DNA from 2 places in the Streptomyces sp. NPDC005774 genome. Region 1 is predicted to be linked to the other one. Evidence: riboswitches for the same ligand, from Rfam matches in the RefSeq annotation. Region 1 holds a riboswitch; the other holds the start of a gene.
What was found. Region 1 has a riboswitch for thiamine pyrophosphate ahead of thiC (phosphomethylpyrimidine synthase ThiC). Riboswitches for the same ligand answer to the same signal wherever they lie in the genome.
Positions count from the first base shown of each region.

Region 2: another riboswitch for thiamine pyrophosphate. It lies ahead of thiO (glycine oxidase ThiO); the one in region 1 lies ahead of thiC (phosphomethylpyrimidine synthase ThiC).

Region 1 is NZ_JBIAIV010000002.1:305,927-309,996, reverse strand. It holds gene ACFYQA_RS03630 (VWA domain-containing protein) at 1-122, opposite strand, end outside; gene thiC (phosphomethylpyrimidine synthase ThiC) at 212-2,035, opposite strand; TPP riboswitch at 2,028-2,216, opposite strand; gene ACFYQA_RS03620 (YibE/F family protein) at 2,552-4,070, shown strand, end outside.
Region 2 is NZ_JBIAIV010000014.1:103,670-107,739, forward strand. It holds gene ACFYQA_RS15705 (Rv2175c family DNA-binding protein) at 1-197, opposite strand, end outside; gene ACFYQA_RS15710 (NAD(P)/FAD-dependent oxidoreductase) at 281-1,522, opposite strand; gene ACFYQA_RS15715 (hypothetical protein) at 1,562-1,906, opposite strand; TPP riboswitch at 1,966-2,077, shown strand; gene thiO (glycine oxidase ThiO) at 2,075-3,271, shown strand; gene thiS (sulfur carrier protein ThiS) at 3,268-3,504, shown strand; gene ACFYQA_RS15730 (thiazole synthase) at 3,507-4,070, shown strand, end outside.

The sequences.
Region 1 (4,070 bases):
AGCAGCAGAGCCGACCCGTCGATGTCGGGCACACCGGCCCCAGCGGCCCAAGCGAGCTCGACGCGCACCGCCTGGGCGTCGACGGGAAGGTTGGACCCCTTGCTCATTGATCTCGCTGTCATGACATCCAGTCTGCCGACCCGTCCTCCCGAGGAGCGAGAGGGCGGGCCCGAACGGCCCGCCCCTTTGTCCATTCGGTCCGCTTGTTCGTTCAGTCCGTCAACGGCAGGTACACACGGTTGCCCGCCTCGGCGAACTCCTTCGACTTCCGCAGCATCCCCTCGGCGATCTCCTCGGCCGACGCACCCTCCTCCGAAGTCTCGCCGAACCGCTCCGTGATGCTCCGGCTGATCCTCATGGAACAGAACTTCGGCCCGCACATCGAGCAGAAGTGCGCCGTCTTCGCGGGCTCCGCCGGAAGCGTCTCGTCGTGGAACTCCCTTGCCATGTCCGGGTCGAGAGCCAGGTTGAACTGGTCTTCCCACCGGAACTCGAAGCGCGCGTCGGACAGGGCGTCATCCCACTCCTGCGCCCCCGGATGCCCCTTGGCGACGTCGGCGGCATGGGCGGCGATCTTGTAGGTGATGACACCGGTCTTGACGTCGTCGCGATCCGGCAGGCCCAGGTGCTCCTTGGGCGTGACATAGCAGAGCATGGCCGTGCCCCACCATGCGATCATCGCCGCGCCGATACCGGAAGTGATGTGGTCGTACGCGGGCGCGACGTCCGTCGTCAGCGGGCCGAGCGTATAGAACGGGGCTTCATCGCAGATCTCCTGCTGAAGGTCGATGTTCTCCTTGATCTTGTGCATCGGGACATGCCCCGGGCCCTCGATCATGGTCTGCACATTCAAACGCCTGGCGATCCGGTTGAGTTCCCCGAGCGTGCGCAGTTCCGCGAACTGCGCCTCGTCATTGGCGTCGGCGATCGAGCCCGGCCGGAGACCGTCGCCGAGCGAGTACGTGACGTCGTACGCCGCGAGGATCTCGCAGAGTTCCTCGAAGTTCTCGTACAGGAACGACTCCTTGTGGTGCGCCAGGCACCACGCCGCCATGATCGAGCCGCCGCGCGAGACGATGCCCGTCTTGCGGTGGGCGGTGAGCGGCACGTACGCCAGCCGTACCCCCGCATGGACCGTCATGTAGTCCACGCCCTGTTCGGCCTGCTCGACGACGGTGTCCTTGTAGATCTCCCAGGTCAGCTCCTCGGCCCTGCCGTCGACCTTCTCCAGCGCCTGGTAGAGCGGCACGGTGCCGATGGGGACGGGGGAGTTGCGCAGCACCCACTCCCGGGTGGTGTGGATGTTGCGACCGGTGGACAGGTCCATGACCGTGTCGGCGCCCCAGTGGGTCGCCCAGGTCATCTTCTCCACCTCCTCCTCGATGGAGGAGGTCACCGCGGAGTTACCGATGTTGGCGTTGACCTTCACCAGGAACCGCTTGCCGATGATCATCGGCTCGGTCTCCGGGTGGTTGACGTTGGCGGGCAGCACCGCGCGGCCTGCCGCGATCTCCTCACGCACGACCTCCGGCGATACGTTCTCCCGGATGGCCACGTACTCCATCTCGGGCGTGATCTCACCGCGGCGCGCGTACGCCAGCTGCGTGACCGCCCCGCTCACCCCACCCGCGCGGCCCCGGCGCGGCTGACGGGGCCGGCCCGGGAACACCGCGTCGAGATTGCGCAGTCCACCGCGCGGCGAGGTGTGCCTGATCCCGTCGTCCTCGGGGCGGACCGGACGGCCCGCGTACTCCTCGGTGTCACCGCGCGCGGTGATCCAGTTCTCCCGCACCGGCGCCAGCCCTCTGCGCACATCGGTGTCGACCAGGGGGTCGGTGTACGGGCCCGATGTGTCGTACAGCGTGACCGACTGCCCGTTGGTGAGGTGTACCTGACGGACCGGCACCCGCAGGCCGGGGCGTGTGCCCTCGACGTACGCCTTGTGCCAGCCGATGGACTTCCCGGCCTCCTCCCCCACCGACGCTTCCGTCGGTTTCTGGGTGGAGGCAGGCGTGCGTGCGTCCTTGTTGGTCATGAGACCTACTCCCTACGCCGGCATTACCCGGTAACAGGTTCAGCGGTCGACGCAGCAGTTTCCGTCTGCCGACGTTCCGTGTGAAACATCACTCGGACATGTGATGTTTCATGTGGAACGTCGCTGGGACGGAGGTCAGCGCCCTCTCAGCCCGGTGCTCCGAGCTCCCGCGTGTACAAAAAAGGTACCTCCACGCTAGCGGGAATCCTGGCGCGGTGAACAGAGGGCCCTCGTTGTTCTTGCGATGATCAGGCGGTGACCTCGACGCAACCTCCCCCGTACCCACCGCCCGAACCATCCCGTGGCTCCGGCGGCCGAATCGGCGGCGGCCGTGGCAGAGGACCCGCAGCCGGCACCGGCCTGGGCCATGGGGACGTTCAGGGAGACAGCCCCGGCTCCGAAGACTGGTTCGGGCATGGACACCGCCCCGGCGAGGTACCGGCGGCACAGAACCACCTGCCCGGCCCTGGAAACCCTGGCCCCAGAAGCCCCGACGGGCCCGCCGGCCCGGGGCCCGTGGGCCCGGGTTTCGAACCTTCCGGTCGGGCCCCCGGGCCCGGCGCGAGCCGCCCGGGCCCGGGCCACAGGCAGGGGCAGGGGCAAGGAGGGCAAGGAGGGCAAGGGCAGGGTCGAGCCCGCGGCCAGGCTCACGGTCCGGGTCATGACCACAGCCCGGACCCCGGCGCCGGCGGCCGCGGCCCGAACTCCGGCGGCGGACCGAACTCGGTTGGCGGGCACGGCGGTCCGTCTCCGGGCGACGGTGGGCACGAGCATGGCCAGGGCCCCGCCGGCGGGCATGGGCACAGTCACAGCCACGGCCCGGCCGCTCCCGTCTCGAAGCACCTGCGCAAGGTCATCGCGGCGGTCCTCATCCCGTTCGGTGCGGCGGTGCTGATCGGCCTCGCAGTGCTGTGGCCGGGTGGCACACCCGGCCACGAGCGGACCGGTGTCGGTTTCGACCGGCAGACTCAGCAGGCCACGGTCACCAAGGTGGCCGAGGTGAGCTGTTCGTCCGTCAACGCATCCGGAGGCGTCCCGACCGGCGACATCTCGACGGCCGAGGGGTCCTCCGCTCAGCAGCAGGCGGACGGCACGTGCAAGAAAGCGACCATCCGGGTCGACACCGGCGACGATGCGGGCCGCACCTTCACCGAGATCGTGCAGCCGGACCAGTCACGTCAGCTGAGCGAGGGTCAGGGGGTCGTGGTCGCCTACGAGCCCTCCGCACCGAAGGACCTCCAGTACTCGGTGGCGGATGTGAACCGGCGCGTACCGCTGGCCCTGCTCGCCGGCATTTTCGCGGTCGCCGTCGTCGCTGTCGGACGGCTGCGCGGTGTGATGGCACTGGTCGCGCTGGCGGTCAGCTTCCTGGTGCTGAACTTCTTCATCCTGCCCGCGATCCTGCAGGGTTCGAACCCCCTGGTCGTGGCGGTGGTGGGGGCGAGCGCCATCATGCTGCAAGCCCTGTATCTCTGTCACGGGCTGTCGGCGCGCACCTCTGTGGCTGTGCTCGGCACCCTGATCTCGTTGCTGCTGATCGGCTTTCTGGGTTCGGTCTTCATCAGCTGGGCGGCGCTGACCGGCGACACCGACGACAACACCGGTCTGATCCACGGACTTTACCCGGATATCGACATGAGCGGTCTGCTGCTGGCCGGGGTCATCATCGGGTCGCTCGGTGTACTCGACGACGTGACGGTCACACAGACATCGGCCGTATGGGAATTGCACGAGGCCAACCCGTCGCTGGGCTGGCGCGGGCTGTATCGCGCGGGTATCCGCATCGGCCGCGACCACATCGCGTCCGTCGTCAACACCCTGGTCCTCGCCTACGCGGGCGCCGCGCTGCCCTTGCTGCTGCTGTTCTCCATCGCGCAGAGCAGCGTGGGGACGGTCACCAACAGTGAGCTGGTGGCGGAGGAGATCGTGCGTACGCTGATCGGCTCGATCGGCCTGGTCGCCTCAGTTCCGGTCACCACGGTGCTGGCTGCCCTGGTGGTCTCGGCCGACCGCCCGACCACGCAGGGAGCGGCCG
Region 2 (4,070 bases), on a different contig from region 1:
TTGACGACCTTGTCCTCGTCGATGAAGGCGGCGGGGACGTGCAGTGCGCGGTTCTCACCTCGGCGTACGGCGATGAGCTGGCCGTCCTTGACCAGCTGCCGGACGCGCGTCACCTCGACGCCGAACATCTCGGCGATGTCGGGAAGGGTGAGCCAGGCGGGGACGAGAACATCGATCTTTGCGTCAATCTCGGTCACGGGACAAGCCTGCCATCTGGCACCGACAGCCGGAAGCCGGACCCCTCCACCCGGGCGGACGTTCAACCCGGACGCCCGGATACTCACGCCTTTGCCGACTTCAGGGGTCGCGCCGGGTCGGCCAGCAGCGTCTCGTCCATCACCGTGCCCGCCTCGATCAGCCGGCGCCCCTGGGCCAGGTCGCGGGGGCGGCCCACCGCCAGCAGCGCGACCAGCCGGGACGCACGGAGCCAGCAGACCGTCCACGCCGGGCCGTCGGCCTCCCCCCGCCACACCGTCCGGTCGGCGTCCGCGTGGTGCCCGGCGTACTGGACGAAGCGTCCGAACTGCTCGGACCAGAAGTACGGCACCGGGTCGTACACCGCCGGGGATGCACCGGTGGCCGCCCCGATGATGTTCGCCGCGACCGTGCGCGGGCCCTGGAGGGCATTGTCCCAGTGGTGCACCAGCAGGCGTTCGCCGTACCGCTTCGAGGGGAAGGACGCGCAGTCGCCCACCGCGTACACGTCCGGCACGGAGGTCGTCAGACGGGCGTCGGTGACCACCTCGCCGTGCTCGCCGAGTTCGATCCCCGAGCCGGCCAGCCAGGCGGTGGCGGGGCGCGCACCGATACCGACGACGACGGCGCCCGCGGGCAGTCGCGAGCCGTCGTCGAGCACCACCGCGCCGGGCTCGACGCGCTCCACGCGCGCGTGTGTCCGCAGCACCACTCCCGCGTCGTCGTACCAGGCGGTCATGGGGGCGGCCGCCTCGGCGGGCAGTGCCTCGGCCAGGGGCCGGTCGGCGGCCTCCACGACGGTGACCGTGCAGCCCGCCTCGCGCGCGGCCGTGGCGAACTCCGCGCCGATCCAGCCGGCACCGACGACCACGACGTCCTGCCGGCGCGCGAGCACCGGTCGCAGCCGTTCGACGTCGTCCAGGGTGCGCAGCAGATGGACGCCCGGAACCCCTTCCGCGCCCGGCAGCCGGACCGGCTCGGCGCCGGTCGCGACGACCAGGACGTCGTAGGGGACCGGCCCGGCCTCCGTGTCCAGCTCGTGGTCGGCGGGGCGCAGCCCGAACACCTCGCAGCCGAGCCGCAGTTCGATGCCGAGCGTCTCGAAGTCGACGTCGAAGGCGGAGTTCTCCGCCGTGCCCAGCAGCACCGCCTTGGACAGGGGTGGCCGGTCGTACGGCTGGTGGGGTTCGGCGCCGATCAGTGTCACGGTGCCGGTGAAACCCTGCTCCCGGAGGGCGACGGCGGTCTGTACGCCGGCCATTCCGGCCCCCGTCACCACCACGCGCCGCGGCCCGGACGGTCCCCGTTCCTGCGTCTGCTCGCTCACCTGATCACCATAGACACCTGTCCCATGGCCGGACAGGTGTTAGGGGGCCGTGAGCTGCTCCACCACGCTGGTGCCGCTGCCCGGCTGCGACTCCCACTTCCAGGTCTCCTCCAGCCGCACCCGCCCGTCGGGCAGTTCCACGACCGTCGACTCGCAGTGGCCCGAGGCGGTGGTGCCGTCGTGCTTGAGCTGCACGTACCGGAAGTCCAGCCGGTCCCCCTCCCGGGTTCCCACCAGGTGTCCGCGCACGACGTCACCGCCCGCGTACTCGGCCCAGATCCGGCCGTTCCGCTCGTGGTAGACGAACCGGGTGCGGGTGCCGACCTGCCCCGGTGCCTGGTCGGCGACCGGGGAGAGAACCAGGCCGTCGAGCGAACCAGCCATCTGAGGGCTCCCTGTACGTTCGTTGTTCCGGCATTGTTCCGGGGCTAGGCTGGCCACCGTAAAGCACTCGCGGGAGCCCGGACGCACCGGGCTGAGAGGGAGGCTGGCAGCCTCCGACCGTATGAACCTGATCCGGGTCATGCCGGCGAAGGGAGGGGCTGGACGCCCATGTCGCCCACACACACCTCGGGCTCCCCGCGCGATCCGGGGCGTTCTCCGGACGTCCTCGTCGTCGGGGGCGGGATCATCGGCCTGGTCACGGCCTGGCGGGCCGCGCAGCGCGGGCTGGCCACGACCGTGCTGGACCCCGAGCCGGGCGCCGGCGCCGCCCGGGTGGCCGCCGGGATGCTGGCCGCCGTCACGGAACTGCACTACGGCGAGCAGACCCTGCTCGGTCTGAACCTCGCCTCCGCGCGCCGCTACCCCGGCTTCGCGGCCGAGCTCACCGAGGCCACCGGCCACGACCTCGGCTACCGCCGCTGCGGCACCCTCGCGGTCGCGCTGGACGCCGACGACCGTGCCCATCTGCGCGAACTGCACGTCCTGCAGCAGCGGTCGGGGCTCGACGCGCAGTGGCTGTCCGGGCGGGAGTGCCGACGCCTGGAGCCGATGCTCGCACCGGGTGTGCGCGGCGGGCTGCGGGTGGACGGCGACCACCAGATCGACCCCCGGCGCCTGGCGGCCGCGCTGGTGACCGCCTGCGAGCGGGCGGGAGTGGTGTTGCACCGCGCGTGGGCCGAACGGCTCACCGTCGCCGGGGAGCGGGCCACGGGTGTGGTCACCGCCGAAGGCACCGCGCTGAGCGCCGGGCAGGTGGTGCTCGCCGGGGGCAGCCTCAGCGGGCGGCTCGCGGGGATCCCGGCGGATGTGCTGCCTCCGGTACGTCCTGTGAAGGGGCAGGTGGTCCGGCTCACGATGCCGGACCGGTTCGGCCCGTTCCTGAGCCGGACGGTACGCGCGGTGGTGCGCGGCAGCCATGTGTACCTGGTGCCGCGCGAGAACGGGGAACTGGTGATCGGGGCGACCAGCGAGGAACAGGGCTGGGACACGACCGTCACCGCGGGCGGGGTGTACGAACTGCTGCGCGACGCCCACGAACTCGTCCCCGGGATCACCGAACTTCCGCTCACCGAGACCCGGGCCGGGCTGCGCCCCGGCTCCCCCGACAACGCGCCGCTGCTCGGCCCGTCCGCGCTGGCGGGGCTGGTCCTCGCGACCGGGCACCACCGCAACGGCGTGCTGCTCACGCCGGTCACGGGCGACGTCCTGGCCGAGGTCCTGACCACCGGTGAACTCCCGGCCGAGGCCCGTCCCTTCACACCCCGGCGGTTCACCGCCGCCGCACTCACGGAGCAGTCCGCATGAACGATCCGGCGAATGTCGCGACCGGCCCCACCGTCTCCGTCTCCGTCAACGGGGAGCCGCGCGAGGTGGCTTCCGGTACGGCGCTCGACGCGCTGGTCGCCACCCTGACCTCGGCTCCCTCCGGGGTGGCCGCCGCCCTCAACGAAACCGTCGTCCCGCGCGCGCGGTGGCCGCTCACGTCCCTGTCCGAGGGGGACCGGGTGGAAGTCCTGACCGCCGTCCAAGGAGGCTGACCATGGCCGACGATCCGTTCGTTCTCGGCGGTACGTCCTTCACGTCCCGGCTGATCATGGGGACCGGTGGGGCGGCCGGCCTCGAGGTGCTGGAGCGGGCGCTGGTGGCGTCCGGTACGGAGCTGACGACCGTCGCGATGCGGCGGGTGGACCCCTCGGTGCACGGCTCGGTCCTGTCGGTGCTGGACAAGCTGGGCATCCGGGTGCTGCCGAACACGGCGGGCTGCTACACCGCCGGCGAGGCGGTGCTCACCGCGCGTCTCGCACGGGAGGCGCTCGGCACCGATCTGGTCAAGCTGGAGGTCATCGCCGACGAGCGCACCCTGCTGCCGGACCCGATCGAGTTGCTGGAGGCGGCGGAGACACTGGTCGACGACGGGTTCACGGTGCTGCCGTACACCAATGACGACCCGGTGCTGGCGCGGAAACTGGAGGACGCCGGCTGTGCGGCGATCATGCCGCTCGGGTCACCGATCGGATCGGGACTCGGCATCCGCAACCCGCACAACTTCGCGCTGATCACGCAGCACGCGCGCGTGCCGGTGATTCTGGACGCGGGCGCCGGT